2 regions of the Hahella sp. CR1 genome follow, and region 2 is predicted to be linked to the other one. Evidence: predicted binding sites of a transcription regulator. Region 2 holds the regulator's gene; the other holds the start of a gene.

Region 1 (9,878 bases), on a different contig from region 2:
AGTGCTGGTGCGGGGAGAAGGCGAGCCTATTTACTTACCCGCTTCCGCCACGGGCGGTTGCAATGAAATCCACTTTGCTCATGGCTTTGTGAACAGCGCTTTGCATGAGATTTCTCACTGGTGCATCGCGGGCGAAGCGCGTCGCAAGCTGACTGACTATGGGTACTGGTACGAGCCCGATGGCCGCAGCGCCCAACGTCAAGCGGAGTTTGAGCGGGTTGAAGTCAAGCCGCAGGCGTTAGAGTGGATTCTGGCGGAAGCCTGCGGCATAAAGTTTTTTATCAGTTTCGATAATCTCGACGGTCAAGGCGCCGCCGGGGAAGAGGCCTTCAAGGCCGCCGTTCATGAACAGGCGCGACGCTATCTGCAAGAAGGGTTGCCGCCGCGCGCCCAGCAACTTCTGGACTGTTTTTTGGACACATACTTAGGGCGGGAAAATTTCGGACTGTCTCTGTTTGCACTGGATAAGCTATGAATGTTTGCGGAGATCCCGGAATAACCCAAATAAGCGGTGCGCGATGGAGCGTCCGCGGATAAGCTTCTCAATATCCCATTCACCGGCCCTCGCGCGAAGAACGGGCGGTTGGCGAATGAGGCGTTGGCGGGCTTGTTTTAAACAACTTATTGCAAACATTGCAGGTCCAGTCGCCCATCGCATAAAGTATGTGGTTTGGACTACGTCGGTTTGCCGGGAATATCTTCAAAAATCATGACAGTTAGTGATCAAACGACGGATAACGCCGTCCTCTTTTCTTCTCTGAATTTACATCCAAAACTTGAGCAGGCTATTCGCGATCTGAATTTTGAGCGCTGCACTCCGATACAGGGGCAGACGCTGCCGCACACGCTGCAGGGCGTGGACCTGATCGGTCAGGCGCAGACAGGCACCGGCAAGACCGCCGCGTTTCTGATCACCATTCTGCAGCGACTGGTTTCCAATCCGATCCCAGCGGAAGAGCGCTTCTCCAGTGAGCCGAGAGCCCTGGTGGTAGCGCCGACCCGGGAACTGGCGTTACAGATCGAGAAAGACGCCTGCGCGCTCGCCAAGCACCTGAAATTGAATATTATCTCCGTCATCGGCGGCACCCAGCTGGATCGCCAGCGCAGAAAGCTGCGGGATGAAGCGGTGGATTTGCTGATCGCCACGCCGGGACGTTTGCTGGACCATCTCACCAGCGCTGATATATACCTGGATCAGGTGGAAGTGCTGGTGCTGGACGAGGCGGATCGCATGCTGGACATGGGCTTTATCCCTGACGTCAAACGTATTGTCCGGGCGACGCCGAGAGAGCGGCAAACCCTGCTGTTCAGTGCGACCTTTAGCGAAGACATCAAGAATCTGGCGCGGCGCTGGACCGAAGAGCCGGTGGAAGTCATGCTGGCGGTGGACCATCTTCCCGCGAAAACCGTGGATCAGCGCGTTTACATGGTGGAAAGCAGCGCCAAGCGCAAGCTGTTGGTGAACCTGTTGAAAGACAGCGAAACCCGTCGTGTGATCGTATTCTGTAACCGCCGCGATGAAACACGAAGCCTGTCGGAAGCTTTGAATCGCCATTCCATCAAAAATGAGCTTATCTCCGGCGAATTGCCCCAGCAAAAACGCTTGAAGACGCTGGAGCGCTTCCGTAAAGGCGACTTCCGCGTGTTGGTCGCCACTGATGTCGCGGGCCGTGGCCTGCATATCGATGGAGTGACTCACGTGGTCAATTACAATCTTCCCGACGACCCGGAAGATTACGTACACCGTATCGGACGCACCGGGCGCGCAGGCGCGACGGGCGTCTCCATCAGCTTCGCCTGTGAGGACGATTCCTTCCTGATTCCGGAACTGGAGAAATACCTGGGTCATGAGCTGGCTCTGATTCACCCGGATGATGATTTACTGCAGTAGCCGAGCATACCGACCAAGAGGAAAGGGAAGATGAAAATAGTTGCAGATGAGAATATTCCGCTACTGCAGCCGTTTTTCGGATCAATGGGAGAAGTTCATACGCTTCCGGGGCGAGAAATCAGCAACGAGCACCTGCGTGACGCGGATGTGCTGCTGGTGCGTTCCGTGACCAAGGTGGACGAGCGACTGCTGGAAAATACCGGCGTGAAGTTTGTCGGTTCCGCCACCATTGGTTGCAATCATGTCGACATGGACTACCTCACTTCACGGGGAGTGGGGTTCAGTAATGCGCCGGGTTGTAACGCCAGCGCAGTGGTCGAGTATGTGGTGAGCTGTCTGTCCGTACTGAGCGAGCAGTTGGGCTTCGAGCTGGAAGACAAGACCGTGGGCATTATTGGGCGAGGTGAAATCGGCGGGCGACTTGAGCGTGCGCTGACCTTGTTGGGGCTTGAGGTGAAATCCAATGACCCTCCCAGAGAGGCCGCTGGAGAGCAGAATCTGTTTTCTCTGGAAGAGGTGTTGCAGTGCGACATCATCACCTTGCACACGCCACTGACGGATTCCGGTCCCTACCCAACTCAGGGTTTGCTGAACGCGGCGATGATCGAGAACCTGCGTTCGGACCAGATTCTGATCAACACCTGTCGCGGCGAAGTGATTGACGAAGCCGCGCTCAAGGGCCGACTACAAAGGGGCGATGGCCTGACCGTCGCGCTTGACGTCTGGAACAACGAGCCCGCCATTGATGTGGAGCTGGCGATGCTTTGTCACTTCGCTACGCCGCATATTGCAGGCTACACGCTGGATGGCCGCACGGCGGGAACGGAGATCATTTACCAACATCTGAGTCGCTATCTCGGATTGCCGGTGAGACACAAACTTGGGCAGTTTTTACCTGAGCCGCCGCTGCGTAGAATGGCGTTTTCCTCTGGAGTAGATCCAGACTGGGCGTTGCACACTGCGATCAGAGCAAGCTATGACGTGCGTCATGACGATAGCCAGCTAAAGCGCACCTTGCGCCTGGATGCGCCCATGCGGGCTCAAGAGTTTGATCGTTTACGCAGAGAGTATCGCGTGCGCAGAGGGTTTGATCGCATCAAGATTGAACTCAAGGGCGGCAAAGCAGATCTTCTCGCCACCCTGAGCGCGGTTGGGTTTAATCTCAGCTCAAAGTAACTCAGCCTTTCTGCCGCTGGCGCATATTCATGTGCTGGCGGCTCCACGGATTCCAATTATCTTCCATCGCTTTCAACGCCTGCTGAATCATGGCCTCAGTGATGGGGATCTCTTCACCGTTTTCCGTAATGATGGCGGCGCCGTTCATGCGTTCTTCGTCGCCAGTCTCGCTTGCCGATTTACGCCAGTTGTTCGCTTGCATTTGCCCGGACCTCCAGAGTTTGCACCAGCCTAAACTTGTCTCATGACGATCCTGTGACACGAGATGGGCATCTGTTTTCAGAGTTTTTTACTCTCGGCAGACGTCCTTATCTCTAAAATTAGCCCATGGCGTCAGCTTGAGCTATCAGGCTCAGGAAGGCTCTCCCAAGGCATTATCGACAGAAAATGCGAAAAAGCTCGAAAAGTGGACGATAATATATTGAAAGGCAAACCAACCTGAATTGGCGCTTATTTGTGAATCATTGCAAAAAAATGATCATTCGGGCTCACAAGCAGCGACAGGCGGTCGATACTAAACTGTCGAAATTATCGTCACGGAAAGAGGCGATCAATCCATTCCGGCATGAACAAAGGCGTTACAATGTAGACGTCGCTGGATACTAGTCTTGGAGAAATGGCTGAGTGGGTGATAAAGCAGCGGTGTATTCTCCCAAGGATGTGGAAATACCATTCGAAAAGCTGGGACTGCAAGTTGGCGATCCTTTGCATCTGGAGAGCATGGACCAGAGTGCGCGCTATCATGTGCGCCTGATCGGGTTTGTACCCGGGCAGAGCGTGATGGTCACCACGCCTGTGGTTGACGGCAAACAGCTGATTTTGAAAAAGGATCGGCCGTTTACCGTGCGCTCTGTGGCGAAGAACAAAGTGTGCGCCTTCACCAGTCAGATTAAGCACATGGCGTTACAGCCTTTCGCTCATATTCATCTGGAATATCCCAAGGAGCTGCTGGCGCTGCAAGTGCGCAACGCCGAACGGCTCAAAGTGGAAATCCCCACTCAGGTCAACAGCGACTTCGATACCGGGTTGGGCGACTGGCCAAAAGAAGCGGTGATTATCGATGTCAGCAAGACCGGCGCCGGGGTGAAGTCCATCGTCAAACTGGGGGACGCTGGAGAAGAGGTGATTCTGCGTTTTACTTTGACGGTGGCGGATATCACCAAGACGTTTAACGTCAATGGCATCATCCGCAATCGCACTATTCTGGAGCAGGATGATGCGCCTTTCAGATACTTATATGGCGTGCAGTTCACTGGCTTGTCTGATGCGGCGAAGATCGTCATCAGCGGCTTTGTGCACGAGCTGCAATTGTCCAAGTAATCAACGGCAATCGTCAGAAATGAGAAAGCCCGGCTCAGTCTCCGGGCTTTTTGAGACGAAATAAGCGCCAACCTATTTCAGGACTAGGCAGGTTAAGCCTTTCTCTGGCTCTTAGCGATTGGCGGCAAGCGCGGCGATACGCTCATCCAGAGGAGGGTGGCTGGAAAACAGCGCTTTGAGTCCCTGTTTAACTCCCTCGGTTATGCCAAAAGCGGTCAGTGTGTCTGGCATTTCATTTGGCATCTGGGTTTCGGCTTGCAGACGTTGCAGCGCCGCAATCATCGCGCCGGAACCAGCCAGTTTGGCGCCCATGGCGTCAGCGCGGAATTCACGTTTACGGGAAAACCACATGACGATTATCGACGCGAGAATACCCAATATAATCTCGGCGAAGATGGTGGTGATGAAAAAGCCGATGCCGTGACCGTTTTCATTTTTGAAGACAGCCTTATCCACAATATTGCCGATAATGCGGGCGAAGAACATCACAAAGGTGTTAATAACGCCCTGTATCAGCGCCAGAGTCACCATATCGCCGTTGGCGACATGCCCGATCTCATGAGCCAGCACTGCGCGAATTTCGTCTTTGGTGAAGCGTCGCAGCAGCCCCTCGCTCACCGCCACCAGGGCGTCATTTTTGTTCCAGCCGGTCGCGAAGGCGTTTGACTGGTGTGCGGGAAAGATGCCGACTTCCGGCATACTAATTCCTGCTTCGCTGGAAAGCTCTTTTACGGTGTCCAGCAACCAGCGCTCTGTCGCATCACGGGGTTGCCCGATTATCTGGGTGCGAGTGGACATTTTCGCCATCCACTTGGACAGGAAGAGCGAGATCATCGCGCCGCTCATGCCGAATACGGCGCAGAAGATAAGGAGCGAGGTGAGATTCAGTCCGCTGCCCTGCAGATAGGGTTCAACCCCCAAAAGCCGCAACGTCACGCTCGCTACAAGCACTACAGCAATGTTGGTTGCCAGAAACAGTAGAATCCTGAACATAGTCGCCTCAAACTAAAGGGATAAGCCTACTGGGAAAATATGTTTCGGGTGGGGGAAAATCAATAAATCAGGGATTAAAGATTATTAACCGATCAGGGCGCAGAACAGGCTTTTAAAAGGTGAAACTCTAAACTTGGCTGAGTGTTAGTGAGAGGCGTTTTTCATCAGGTTCCCACTAACATGATGCGTATATATTTTATGCTCGGTATCATTCATCTGTTTTTTGTTGCGCTCATGGGACTAAGTAAGTTACTTGATCCCTTGCGCTGCCAGTACTTCTGAAGATAGTCCGCAGGCATAAAATGCTTTGCCTTGCTCTTGTGCTTTATGAATGGCGCGCTCTATTTCGTTGGGGTCTTCGTTAGCTAGGCCATAGTCATTTGCGTTGTGCTTAATGCATTTCCAAAGGTCCAGTAACTCCATATGATTGCTTTTCAGATATTCGTGAAATCTCACCAGGGCGTCTTGCAGATCTTTGCCAGGCGCAGCAATGATGCCTGCCGCATAGGTCGAGCCATCCATGTTCATGGGGGTGTTAGGGCTTAATGACGCCTTATGATGAATAAGCCATATCTCTTCAGTATCCATTTGATGTCTCGAATATGAAAGTAAGGGGGGCTGTCGTTGCAGGTAACTAGAAGGACGCTTCTTGTCTGCCTGATTAATAATTCCACCTTTTTTGACCCAGTGTAACAAGTGTTTTTTAAATGCGTTTTTGATAAAAACTAATGCCGCACAACCAAGTAATTCAGGGCGAGAATTCACTAAGGCGCTTTGGGAGAAGGTTTTTGCGGGCTGGGGTAGGGGAAACCAACGGTCGCGATGCGGGGCTGGCGCGAGTGGCGATATTTATGGCCAGACCGATTGGCTCAAGCTGAGCCTTGTTCCATACGGGGCGGCTTCTCCGCTTCCACCCACTGCGTCATCCAATCTCGAAACGCCTCCATCGCTGGGGTGGGCGACCGGGACTTCAGTCGCGTCAGCCAGTATCCGCCTTCGGAAATAAAGCAGGAAAACGGCTGTTGAATGGTCCCGGAGGCGAGATGGCGGGCGAACATCAGTGGTGGCGCCAAAGCCACGCCCACACCTTGCAATGCGGCTTCCATCATGGCGATAGACGAGTCGAAAACAATGCCCTTTATCAAGTTGGCCGGTTGCGCCATGCCGGCGGCGGCGAACCAGTTGCTCCATTCGTTGGCGCGATAGGATCGCAACAGCGTGTGTCCGCTCAAATCTTCCGGCGTGCGCAACGTTTCCGCCAGGGCGGGGATGCATAAAGGCGTTAACGGCGCTTCGAAAAGCGGTGCGGCGTCGACGCCATGCCAGGCTCCGTCCCCGAACCGGATGGCGTAATCCAGGCCTTCCGCGGCGATATCCACGCGATTGTTATTGGTTGACAGACGTACTTCCACAAAGGGGTGCTGCTGCTGAAAGTCAGCCAGACGCGGCAGTAGCCATCCCACCGCAAAAGTGCCCACCACTCCCAACGACAGCACTTCGCGAACTTGCCTTCCCTCAAGCCGGGACAACGCCTCAGACATGCGGTCGAACGCCTGATTGACGGTGGGTAACAGCGCCTCGCCCTCTGGCGTGATCATGAGCCCGCGGGGCAGGCGTTTGAACAGCTTCACGTTGAGGCGCTCTTCCAGCACCTTGACCTGGTGACTGACGGCGGCCTGAGTGACGCAAAGTTCGATGGCGGCCTGGGTGAAACTCAGGTGTCGCGCGGCGGCTTCAAAAGCTCTGATGGCGTTAAGAGGAAGGTGTGGTCTGGCCATGGATACCCAAATTAAATTTATGGCTAATGCAAAAATTGGTCGTTTGTTATCAATTCTCCTGGATCATAAGCTATCCATCCCTAAGCGTTAAGGGCTTTGTTGCTGGTTTGGTATAAATATAATTTGTGCTTTTCAGGCCGGACCCTTTTTCGACGTTTATAAAGCCAACGCTTAGTCACTTCATTCAACATGGCGAGTAATCTTGGAGATACTTATGAGTTTTTTGGTGACGCGTCGTCGTTTGACGGCGTTACTGGGATCGGCGTGCGTAGGCGGGCTATTGATTTTTTCCGGCGTCAGCGCAGCGGCGGATAAGCCTGTTCAGTTGGAAAAGGTTTTTGCAAAACTGGAAGATCGGCTGGGCGCGCGCATGGGAGTGATGGTGCTGGATACGCAGACCGGCCGAACCTGGGAGCAGCGTGGACAGGAACGTTTTCCCCTGTGTAGTACCTTTAAAGTGCTGGCCTGCGCGGCGTTGCTGGCGAAAGTGGACGCCGGCGAGGAAAATCTGGCGCGCCGCGTCCAGATTCAAGCTCGGGATATTGTTACCTATTCTCCTGTCACCAAGGACCGTATCGGCGGAGAGGGAATGACCCTGGGAGAGCTGTGCCAGGCGGCCATGACCAAAAGCGATAATACGGCGGCCAATCTGGTGCTGAAAGCGGTCGGCGGTCCGCCCAAGCTGACCGAGTACCTGCGTGGTCTGGGGGATGAAATCACCCGTCTGGATCGCTGGGAAACTGAACTGAACGAGGCGACGCCGGGGGACCCACGGGATACGACCTCGCCTGCGGCAATGACGTCTACATTGCGGAAGCTGTTCTTGAACTCTCCGCTGTCGCCCGCATCCCGTCAGCAACTGACTGCCTGGTTTCTCGCGAACGAAACGGGCGACGCCAAGTTGCGCGCAGGCTTGCCGCAAGACTGGCGCATTGGCGACCGTACTGGCGGCGGCGCTTACGGCTCTACCAATGACGTGGCGGTGATCTGGCCGCAGGGGCGCGAGCCTCTGATCGTGACCGTGTATATCACAGAGACGGAAGCGACTTTTGACGATCGCAACAAGGCGATTGCCGATGTGGGTCGCGCAGTGGGAGCGGCGTTTCAGCCCTGAAGTAGGAATCGCTAAAGCGAATATTCAAAACAAGGGTAAATCGGACTTACCCTTGATACGTCTGTCTGGCTCAACGGAGTGGGGCGTATGTTTTATCAGTGCTGCGCAGGCGCAAACAGGATGCATTGCATGAGCTCCGCCAATTGCGTGGAAGTCGCTTTATGCAGCGCCTTCTTGATGAGCTGGATATTGCTCATGGCGGTATTGGGCATGGCGTCGCCGCTTTCTTCCAAAGCGCTGATAAAACGTTGCAGGGTCGGCGAGACGGCTTGATTGACGGCCAGACTGTTGAGTTTCAAAAAGGCCGGTTGAGTTAGCACCGCCTGATCGATGGCTTCCTGTCTGATAGTGTCCACGAAGCGAATCAGCCCCTCTTCCGACAGCCAGATCATGGCGGCGAAACAGGCTTGATGTCGCACACTGTGCAGCCCGAACTCATCCGGCGTGTCCGCACCGGAAATATCCTCCACAAAGACGGCGCTTTTGCGGGGAAAAGAGTTATAGAGCTGAATCAGGACTTTGGCTGCGTCCTTGTAGAACTCTTCTATGTGTATTTCTGGCACGATTCAATTCTCGGTTAGTTCGCTATAAAGGCGGACGCCTGCCGGAGCGCGTCCGCCGCAAAGGCGACGAATTATTGTTCGTAGCCTTGCAGGAAGTGGCTGATGCGGCCAACCGCGCCCTCCAGTTCATCCACCCTCGGCAGGAACACCAGCCGGAAATGCTGAGTGTCCGGCTGATTGAAGGCGGAGCCCTGAACGATCAGGATGCGCTCCTGCCGCAGCAGATCCAGCACCATCTTCTCGTCATTGTGGATGGTCAGTACCTTGGGATCAATTTTAGGGAAGAGGTACATGGCTCCGCGTGGTTTGACGCAACTGACGCCGGGGATCTGCGAAATCAGATTGTAGGCGGTGTCGCGCTGCTCCAGCAGGCGTCCGCCCGGGGCCACCAGATCGTTGATGCTCTGGTAGCCGCCCAATGCGGTTTGAATGCCAAGTTGCGCCGGCACGTTGGAGCACAGACGCATGGAGCTGAGCATGGTCAGGCCTTCAATGTAGTCATAGGCGCGCAATTTGGCGCCGCTGACGATCAGCCAGCCGGCGCGATAGCCTGCCGCCCGATAGTTTTTGGACAGGCCGTTGAAGGTCAGGAACAACAGATCGTCCGCCAATGAGGCGATACAGGTGTGCTCCGCTTCGTCATAGAGAATCTTGTCGTAAATCTCGTCGGCGAGGACGATCAGACGGTGGCGGCGCGCCAGCTCTACGATTTGCTGCAACAATTCCCGGGAATAGACGGCGCCGGTGGGGTTGTTGGGGTTAATAATGACGATCGCCTTGGTGCGCTCGGTGATCTTGCTTTCGATGTCCGCAATATCCGGGAACCAGTCCGACTGCTCATCACAGCAGTAGTGGACGGCGCGGCCGCTGGACAAAGTAACGGCGGCGGTCCACAGCGGATAATCCGGCGCTGGAATCAACACTTCGTCGTTGGTGTTCAGCAGCGCCTGCATCGCCATGACGATCAGCTCGCTGACGCCATTGCCCAGGTAAATGTCCTCGATATCCACGTTGGCGATGCCGCATTGCTGGGTGTAATGCTG
Region 2 (9,878 bases):
ACACGTCTGGTTGCTTCCGCTGCGATATTGATCAGGGGATTATTCGCCAGATTGGAGTTGGGAATAATGACCCGGCGGTTATCCGGCGTCATTACGACCGTGGTGAATATCTGGATTTCCCTGACTGTGCCGATGTAGCCGGCTCCATCTATCACGTCGCCGACTTTGAAAGGCTTGAACACCAGGATCATGATGCCGCTGGCGAAGTTCGACAGGTTGCCCTGCAGAGCCAAGCCAACAGCCAGGCCGGCGGCGCCTAAGACGGCGATAAAGGAAGTCGTTTCAATGCCCACCATTTGCGCAACGCTGACCAGCAGCAACGCCTTGAGACCCACTGACGCAATGCTGTGCACGAACTTGGTGAGTGTGGGATCAAACTTCTTCTGCAGGCGGTCATCTGTGAACTTGAGCGCTCTGTTGATCAGCCACATACCTACTATGAGAGTAATGATGGCGAGCAACAATTGCGGCGCGTACTCCATCACCAGTTCGACGCCCTTATCTAAATACTGATCTAGGTTCTCCATTGAAGACTCCTTAGCGGTTTTAGTTCTTATGCGTCAGCGCCCGCCACCTGGCATGGGTGGGGTTGGGTATTGCATTGCAAAGGATGACGGCGAGCGCGCGGACATTGAAGCCAGACAGCGCTAGTCTAGCAGAAGCCGACGCTCTGCCAAGCGCTTTTACGCGCAGAATCCTGGAGTTAGCCGCGCAATAAGTGCATTTCCGTAGGTGTGACGAAAATCTGACGCAAATTCCAAGCTAGAGTCTACGAAAAGTTTTCATAACCGGATTCCCTTGATTTGGCGCTATTTGTGACATAATGGCCGCTATTTTCTGGAATTTTCGTCTTATTCGATAATTTACGTTCAGTAGTGGATGAACCTCTCATGTCGGACTTGTTACTGCCTTTGCTGCAGCGCACGTTGCCTCGCAGCGCTCTGCGGGTGGCCGCACCGCCGCTTATTCCTGAAATCCGTCTGTATCTATTCGACCCTGCAGTGATGGAAGGGCCGCTCTCCCATGATGAGGCCCAGGCTGTCGTCGCTGAACCGGCCTACTGGAGTTTTTGCTGGGCCAGTGGGCAGGTGTTGGCGCGATATATTCTGGATCACCCTGAGCTGGTGGCGGGCAAAACGGTGTGGGACATCGGAGCGGGGTCCGGCGTGGTGGCGATTGCCGCAGCGCTGGCGGGAGCCTCCGCCGTCATGGCCTGTGACCTGGATTTGGCGGCGCAAGTGGCGGCGGCGGAGAATGCGGTGTTGAATGGCGTGCAGGTGAGGGTGTGTGAGACGCTGCCGTCTGCCGACAAGCCTGATGTGATCACGGCGGCGGATGTTCTCTATGATCGAGACAACCTGCAATGGTTGCCGGAGTGGCGGGATAAAGCGTCGAAAGTGCTGTTAGCGGATTCGCGGGTGCGTAATCTGTCGGCGCCTGGATATGAGTTAAAGAAGACTGCGTCAGGCAGAACGTTTCCGGATCTCAATGAATTCGAAGAGTTTAATGAGGTGAGAATTTACGAGAGCGGGCGCCGCCATATCTCAGGCGAAAAAAAAGGCGACTAATCAGGTCGCCTCATTTGGAATAGGTTTTGGATTCCGATCCGCCGTTCCTTGGTAAAGCGCCATCCTATGCGCCAACTTTATCCTGTTTTATTCCTGGATTAACTCCAAAAATTCCCTCAAGCATCATTCCTTATCCTTGCTTCCCTTCGCTTCCTGCGAAGAAACCATCCTGGCTGGATTCCATTTCCTTGTCTGCCTTGACGGTTGTAAATATACCTCGGGCCGAATGACCTTTTTGTGACAATCTTCAAGAGCGGGTACGCCGCTTAACTCGCTCTGTTTTGAAAAGGTTATATAAAACAACGTGTTACGAAATGTCTCAGCAAGTAAATCCGTAATGATTACAGTAACTTCCGCTAATTTCCTACGGCTTTGTGAGATATTTCGCACAAGATTTAAGGCTGATGTCTTACTACTAATACATTAGTGCATTTTCTGTAGAAGCCTGCTTGTCAGAGAAATCCGATGGACGGTTTCAGTAGGAGGCTTTGGTGGGGCGAGCGGAGACTACCAGCCAGTTCGCCAGGGACACGCCAATCGCAATGCCGATAGTATTGGCTACAATATCTCCCAAGCTGCCGTCCCGGTAGGGAATCAAGCTCTGCAAGCCTTCAATCAGCAGGCCATAACAAGTCATGGCGATAAAAACATGAAGGACTCGGCTATTACGGTGACTCCACATAGCCATGCCGCTCATGACGGCGAAAGAAAACGCATGCCGTATTTTATCGTTCACAGTTCCCAACGGCGTGTACTCGTTGGGAGTGAGCGCAATGACCAGCCCCACCACCATCAGTACGTAGAAGGCGACACGGGCGGACCAATGTCCTCCAAGAACGATCAAGCTTTTATATAATTGAGACAAACTGAACATGGGAAAGCGCTTCCTGGGCATCAAAACATGAAATTATATCTGTACGCCGACAAGCTGAGCATTACCATCTTGAGAGAGGGTAAATTGCCTTTACGTGGGCTGGACGGCTTGCACGACCCTTTTCTGAATCCAGAACTTCCCTTGGCGGCCGCTCCGGTCAGGGATATCACTCAAGCGGAGTTCGTGGCGGAAGTAAAGCGGCAATATGACGCGCTTCCAGAGGATCTGAGCAGTCTGGTCACCTTCGAGTATTATCTGCAGCAGGCCAAGCATAAACGCAAAGAAATAGAAGCCATATTATTGAAGGGTGTCGCGAGCGATCCTTTGTTTCTGAGCCCTCGTTTTATGCTGTCGTTGGGGGGGCTTGGTCTGTTTGAATCTGTTGAAAGTATTGCGCTGTGGCGGTTTCAGGGGGATCGCCATCGCGGCGTCGCGCTGGAGATCGATCCTGATAAGGCGGGACTAATGGATGGTCACTATCAAGACAGCCCGCAAACGTTCAAAAAAGTCGAATATTGTGACGAGCGGCCGCAGACTGGCGCATTCGGCTTCAGTCCTTTGTTTCAGCGCTCCACTGAGTTTTCTGGAGAGGGGGAATGGCGCTTGTTGCGCCCCTTGGATACGGGACAGAAGCAAATACATTGGGATGGTGAGGCATTGTCCCTTTGTAAGTTTCCCTCCAACGCCATATCTGCGATCATGTTCGGCTGCGCCGTGGACCCTGAACTGCGGGATGCGTTGACGCAACTGCTTCAGGTGGATATGCGCTACCGTCAATTGCGGACATTTCAAATAAAAATGAGCGCGTCCCGGTTTCGCCTTAGCGCGGAGCCTTTAAATTGAGTGCTACGGCGGCTCTCACTAATTTTTTGTATGAGGCAGAAAGGAAAAGAGCGTGAAATTATTCGCTAAAGGCTTTAACGACCTGCTTGAGGGGTTTCGCCTGATTCAGCATCCCAAGCTGCGGGTCTTTGTCATTATCCCTTTGATTATCAATATATTGGTATTTATCGGCTTCATCTGGGGCATGAGCGCTTACTTCTCCGGCTGGGTGGACGCCATGGTCAGCTGGCTACCAGACTGGCTGTCTTTCTTGCGCTGGTTAGTGTGGCTGGTTTTCGCCATTCTGGTGGGCGTTCTGGTGTTTTACACCTTTGTGTTTGTCGCCACACTGGTTGGCGCTCCCTTCTATGGTTTGTTGGCGGAGCAGACGCAGAAGTTGCTGACTGGAAAAGAGGTGGATGAAGACACCCCTTGGAAGCAAGTGATTATGAATATTCCCGCCAGTGTTTGGCGCGAAGTCAAAAAGTTTCTTTATTACTTGCCTCGCGCCTTAGGTCTATTTGTAGTTACATTTGTGCTCAGTTTTATTCCACTGGTAAACCTATTGTCGCCGGTGTTATGGGCGGTATTCTCCTCCTGGATCATGGCGCTTGAGTTTGTGGATTATCCTGCGGATAACAACAAGCGCAAAATTGATGATGTGATTCGTTTCATGCGTGAGCGTCGCAGTCGGACGTTGGGCTTCGGCTTAGGCGTTTGGGGCAGCACTTTGATTCCTATTGTGAATTTGGTGTCCATGCAGGCGGCGGTCGCCGGCGGCGTTAAATTCTGGCTGGAAGAGCACGGTCAGTTACCCAAAGCAAACCCCGCTTCTGGCGCAGGAGTAACGGTGAGGTGATCCTGCAGCGGCGGCGTGGTCGTTACGCCGCCGCTTAAGTACTGAATAAAGTGGGAATTTTGTCAGACAGTGCTAGCCTTATAGTTATGTGATTAACGGAAAGTGTAGCTCTGACATGGCTTTAAAGGTGTTGGTGGTTGATGACGCGAGTTTCGTCCGGGATATGGTCAAGCGGGCGATGCGAACCTATTTTCCTCAGGTGACGGTGGAAGAAGCCATCAACGGGAAAAAAGCGCAGATCCTGATGAATAAGACGCACTATGATCTCATCCTGTGCGACTGGGAAATGCCGGAAATGTCAGGACTTGAGTTGCTGCAGTGGGCGCGCGGACAAGACGCCTACAAGAAAACGCCCTTCGTTATGGTGACCAGCCGAGGGGATCGTGGCCATGTGGTGGAAGCGGTGCAGAGCGGCGTTTCCGATTATCTGGGCAAACCCTTTAGTCCTGAAATGCTGGCGCAGAAAGTGAACAAGCAATTGGCCGCCAAACTTAAACGCGCTGCTGGTGAAAAGTCCTCTTCGGCCCGTCCGGGCTCTGATTCCGCTTCCGTATTGATGCAGGCGTCTGACAGCGCCAAGCAGGCCTCGGCTCCAGCCGCGACGCCAGGCCCGTTTGCTGACAGTGCGGCCCTGTTGACTGGCGGCGCCACTGCGCCCAAAAAATCAGCGCCGGACCCAACCTCTGGCAAGAAAGCGCTGGCGCAGATTCGCTTTGCTGAGTTCAACCTGCCCTGTGTGATCAAGGCTATTACTTTGACTGAAGTGAAAGTGATCGCCAAACGGGGGCAGAAGTTTCCGATGATTCTTGATCCCGCCGTGGTGGATATAGAAGTCGACGATGGCGAAACTCTGGAGCGGATCAACGGCTACGTACACATGCTGCAGGCGGTTGAGAAGCGGGTGGACACGGACTTTATCAGCATCGTTATTCGGTTTGTGGATGAGGACCCGGATAAGATGGCGTCGCTGTCCAAGTTTATCGCCAAATTCTAACCCTGTTTAATCGCTGACATCCTCAGCTTCCGCCAACGCTTCCGCAGAAGCCATGCGGCTGCGCGGGAAGTGGCAGGTGAAGGTGCTGCCCTCGCCGATGTGGCTGGTGATTTCCAGCTCGCCATCATGGTTGATCAGGACATGCTTGACGATCGCCAGTCCCAACCCTGTGCCGCCAGTGTCCGCGGCGCGTGAAGGGTCAGCCCGGTAAAAACGTTCCGTCAGTCTGGGAATGTGCAGGGGATCGATGCCGATGCCGCTGTCCCTTACGGCGAAATGCACGCCTTTCTTGTCCTCGAACCAGCGCACCCGAATCTCGCCATTGGGAGGCGTGTATTTCACTGCGTTCATAACAATATTGGAAAAAGCGCTGTGTAATTGAGTTTCGTTACCGGTAAGCCCGGCGCCGCTTTCCAGGTTCAGCTCGATGCGGTGGCCTTTTTCCTGGCTCAGGGCGCGGGCGTCATCGCAGATAGCGCGCAGCATGCTGTCCACATCCACCAACGTGGCTTTGAAGTTGGAGCCGTCATTCTCTATGCGGGAAAGCAGCAGTAGATCATTGACCAGGGCTTCCATGCGCTGCGCTTGTTGCTGCATCTGATTCAAGGCGCGATTCCAGCGCGGCGGCAGCTCATCCGCGTTGTCGATGAGGGTCTCCAGATAGCCGGATATGACCGTCAATGGCGTGCGCAGCTCATGGGATACGTTAGAAACGAAGTCCCGTCGCATCTCTTCCAGACGATATAGCCGCGTCACGTCCTGCACCAGTAGCAGGCGGTCGTCTTCTCCGAACAGCGTGATATGAAACTGTAACTTCAAGTTGGGATTATTGGGGGCGTTGAGGATCAACGGTTCTTGGTATTTCTTGGAGGTGAAGTAGCGCTTGAAAATAGGCGTGCGGATCAGGTTGTAAATCAACTGGCCCCGGTCGGTCGGGTATTTGAAGCCCAGCAGCTTCTCTGCGGATTGGTTCCACCAGTCCATGGCGCCTTCGCTATTGGTCATGACGACGGCGTCTTTAAGGGCGTTGGTGGACTCCTGGATGCGGTCGATCATGGCTTGCAGTCGATCGCGGGAGCGATAGTGCTGAACCTGGAGACGATGAATGCCGTCGAACAGATCTCCCCATAGGCCGCGGCTCTCGGGAGGGTCTTCCATTTTTGCTTGATACAGCCAGCGATGCATGCGAAACGCCTGGGTGAGCGTCCATCCCAGATAGGCGGTGAGGCCGAACACCAGCGCCCAAGCTACTGAACCGATAATAAGGCCGGCAACGATACAGCCCAGCAAACTGTAAACCAGTAGCCGTACATAATGACGCCAGTGATTGCGCATGCGTTTTATGAATACTTCTTTTGGAATTATTTATTTTTTAAGACGGGTCGCGGCGCTTATGGCGCTCGGGTCGAAAAGCGATAGCCCGTCCCACGCACGGTTTGAACCAGATGATGATGACTGGGCTCCAGCGCTTTGCGTAAACGTCGAATATGCACGTCAACCGTGCGTTCTTCCACGTAGACGTTGCCGCCCCATACCTGATCCAAAAGCTGCCCGCGAGTATACACCCGTTCTTGATGCGTCATAAAGAACTGCAGGAGCTTGTATTCCGTGGGGCCCATGTTGAGCGCATCGCCCTTGGCGGTGACGCGGTGGCACACTGGATCGAGGCGCAGTCCTTCGACTTCAATGGGGGTTTCCATGCCTTGTACGGCGGTACGGCGCAGCACCGCTTTCAGGCGCGCGACCAGTTCTCTGGGAGAGAATGGTTTGGTGATGTAATCGTCTGCGCCCACTTCCAAGCCCTGGACTTTGTTGTCCTCTTCGGTTTTGGCGGTGAGCATGATAAGAGGGATTTCCGAGGTGTTTTGATCGCGCTTCAGTCTGCGTGCGAATTCAATGCCGCTGACGCCGGGAAGCATCCAGTCCAGCAGTATGAGATCAGGCTTCTGATCAATGATCAACGCATGCGCTTCCCGCGCGTCCCCTGCCTCCAGGTAGTCATAGTCAGCCATTTCCAGAGCGACTGCGATCATTTCCCGGATGGCGGGCTCATCGTCCACAATGAGAACTTGTTTGCTTGCCATGCAAAACACCTTTTTGAATACTCGATTGCCGAATTATTACAACGGCGTTTTGTTACAAGTATATGACAGGCGCTTAATTAATGTGATGGAAATGAGCCCGGCTGTTTGCAGTCGGGCTGTAAGCGAGGCGGGACGGGCTTTAGGGCCGGAAAATAAACTCCAGAACCAAACCGAGAAACACGGCTGCGCCGACCCAGTGATTGTTAAGGAACGCCTTGAAACAGTTCTGGGAAACGCGGGCGCGAATCAGGTGCTGCTGATACACAAACAGCACGGCGGCGACGATCAAGGACATTTGGAAGTAAACGCCCAGCTCGTATTGCGCGCCAACCATGAACAGGATGCCCAGCGTCAATACCTGCAGGCCCGCCACGGCGGCGCGATCAGCCTCGCCAAATAGAATGGCGGTGGATTTGACCCCGATCTTAAGGTCGTCCTCCCGGTCCGCCATGCCGTACATGGTGTCATAAGCGACGGTCCATACCACCGTTGCGGTATACAGCAGCCATGCCTGCTGGGGAACGGCGCCCAATTCTGCAGCGAAAGCCATGGGGATGCCCCAGGCGAAGGCGGCGCCCAGTACGACTTGGGGCAGGTAAGTATGGCGCTTCATGAAGGGGTAGGTTGAAGCCAGCGCCAGCGCTCCAGCGGAGAGATAAATTGTCAGCGCGTTGGTGAACAACACCAGTATGAAAGAAACCCCAACCAGAACGCCGAACAGGGTGAGCGCCTCTTTTTCCGTCACTCGATTCTGCGCAAATGGACGACCTTTGGTGCGCTCCACGTGCATGTCTATGCGGCGGTCGGCGTAGTCGTTGATAACGCAGCCTGCCGAGCGCATCAGCAGCACGCCGAAGACGAATATGAACAGGTTCTTGATGGAGGGGAAGCCTTCTGAAGCCAGCCATAGTGCCCACAGTGTCGGCCAGAGCAACAGATAGGCTCCGATAGGGCGGTTCAGTCGCGTGAGGTCGATATATACCGGCAATTTCGCCTTGAATTGTTCCGCCAGGGATGGAAGTGGGCGCCCTTGGGATTTCATAGCCAAACAGAATCCTGATTTAGTGTGTGGTTTGCAACTGCGTTCAAGCTTAGCCGCCCAGCAACTTGTTTTCCGCCTGTTCAACCTGGTCCGCCGATCCATGCAGGATCAACGTATCGCCAGGCTGCAGAATGAAATCACCGGCAGGGTCGAAGAATTCCTCATCACCGCGTCGAATACTGTCGACATTACAGGCGGCCAGTTTCATCTGCGCCAGAGAGCGATGACAGCTGTAAGCGCCATCCGGCAGCGTCAGCGCATGCAGTTTTTCCAGCGGCGTGCCGTCAGCGCCGACCAACTGGGAATTAATACCTGGGTAATAACCGTGCAGCATTTTGTAGCGGCTACGGCGCACTTCCTCGATTTGACGATGGATCTTCCTGGCCGGCGCGCCCATAAGAGTAAGCACTTGAGTCACCAACATCAAGCTGGCCTCCAGCGTCTCCGGTACGATTTCCGTCGCTCCCGCTTCCTGTAGCAACGACATTTTTGAGTCATCCGCCGTGCGCACCAGGATAGGCACATTGGAGCCAGTGGAGCGGACCTTGCGTATGACCGCCAGACTCTTGTCCACATCCGCGTAGGTGATGATCAGCAGACGAGAGCGTTCCAGGCCCAGCGCCTTGAGAATATCCAACCGCTCGGAGTCGCCATAGTGCACGGGTTCGCCTGCGGCTGCGGCTTCTTTTACCCGCACAGGGTCCTTGTCTACGGCGGTCATGGGCATGCTGCTGCGACGCATGAAGCGGGCGACGGTCTGTCCGACCCGGCCGAAACCGCAGACAATGGCATGGCCTTCCAGTTCGGAACAGGCGTCGGTTAAGGCTTCCATGCGAGTCTGGGCGACGCTCTGGCCTTTGTCGGAAGGGAAGCGGGCGCTGAGATAGCGCGCCAGATTCATCAGCCAGGGCGTCAATGTGATACTGAGAATGACGGTGGTGATCACCACTGCGCCAGCTTGTTTGGATATCAGCTGGAACTTCTCGCCCAATGCGAAGAGCGCGAAACCGAATTCGCCACCCTGGGCCAGATAGAGGCCGGTCTTCAGCGCCACGGCCCTGTCTTTCTGGTGACGATAGGCGAGGGCGCCGATCAGCGTCGCCTTGGCCAGCAGGAGCATTGCAGTGATGAGGATAATCCACGGCCAGTTGGCGAGCACTTCCTGGAAGTCCACGATCATGCCTACGCTGATAAAAAACAGGCCCAGCAGAAGGTCGCGGAAAGGGCGAATATCCGCCTCAATCTGATGTTTATAGTGGGTCTCCGACAGCATCATGCCGGCGATAAACGCGCCCAGCGCCATGGATAGCCCGAAGCTGTGGGTCAAGGCCGCCGCCAGCAGAGACACCATCAGTACGGTCAGAACGAAGAGTTCTTCCGAGTGGGACTTGGCGACTTCCGTGAAAATAAACGGCAGCAGGTATTTTCCAATCGCCAGCATCAACGCGAATAGCAGAGCGCCTTTGCCCAGGGTGATGGCCAGGGCCGCCGCCAGAGAACTATCTGAGCCGCCCGCCAAAAACGGGATCAGAATCAAAAAGATAACCGCCGCCAGGTCCTGAAACAGCAGCACCCCCATCGACATCACGCCGTGCGGCTGGCCCAGCTCGTTGCGCTGCACCAGTTCTTTACTGA

Evidence for each region. The regulator PhoB, encoded in region 2, activates phosphate uptake and scavenging genes when phosphate is short. The targets are predictions, from matches to a motif close to TGTCATANNNNTGTCANA.
Region 1: a site for PhoB is predicted at 3,311-3,328, ahead of ONV78_RS06615 (PA1571 family protein). Genes of this name have one in related genera too.

What each region holds. Positions count from the first base shown of each region.
Region 1 covers NZ_JAPELK010000002.1:238,374-248,251, reverse strand. The annotation lists gene ONV78_RS06630 (elongation factor P hydroxylase) at 1-475, shown strand, start outside; gene ONV78_RS06625 (DEAD/DEAH box helicase) at 710-1,891, shown strand; gene pdxB (4-phosphoerythronate dehydrogenase PdxB) at 1,922-3,067, shown strand; gene ONV78_RS06615 (PA1571 family protein) at 3,069-3,269, opposite strand; gene ONV78_RS06610 (flagellar brake protein) at 3,692-4,387, shown strand; gene htpX (protease HtpX) at 4,499-5,380, opposite strand; gene ONV78_RS06600 (hypothetical protein) at 5,630-6,145, opposite strand; gene ONV78_RS06595 (LysR family transcriptional regulator) at 6,250-7,158, opposite strand; gene bla (class A beta-lactamase) at 7,373-8,272, shown strand; gene ONV78_RS06585 (hypothetical protein) at 8,368-8,835, opposite strand; gene ONV78_RS06580 (pyridoxal phosphate-dependent aminotransferase) at 8,907-9,878, opposite strand, start outside.
Region 2 covers NZ_JAPELK010000005.1:248,461-258,338, forward strand. The annotation lists gene ONV78_RS14320 (mechanosensitive ion channel domain-containing protein) at 1-527, opposite strand, end outside; gene ONV78_RS14325 (50S ribosomal protein L11 methyltransferase) at 891-1,568, shown strand; gene ONV78_RS14330 (VanZ family protein) at 2,044-2,442, opposite strand; gene ONV78_RS14335 (DUF2971 domain-containing protein) at 2,470-3,285, shown strand; gene cysZ (sulfate transporter CysZ) at 3,338-4,123, shown strand; gene ONV78_RS14345 (response regulator) at 4,239-5,117, shown strand; gene phoR (phosphate regulon sensor histidine kinase PhoR) at 5,124-6,452, opposite strand; gene phoB (phosphate regulon transcriptional regulator PhoB) at 6,509-7,201, opposite strand; gene ubiA (4-hydroxybenzoate octaprenyltransferase) at 7,341-8,243, opposite strand; gene ONV78_RS14365 (monovalent cation:proton antiporter family protein) at 8,293-9,878, opposite strand, start outside.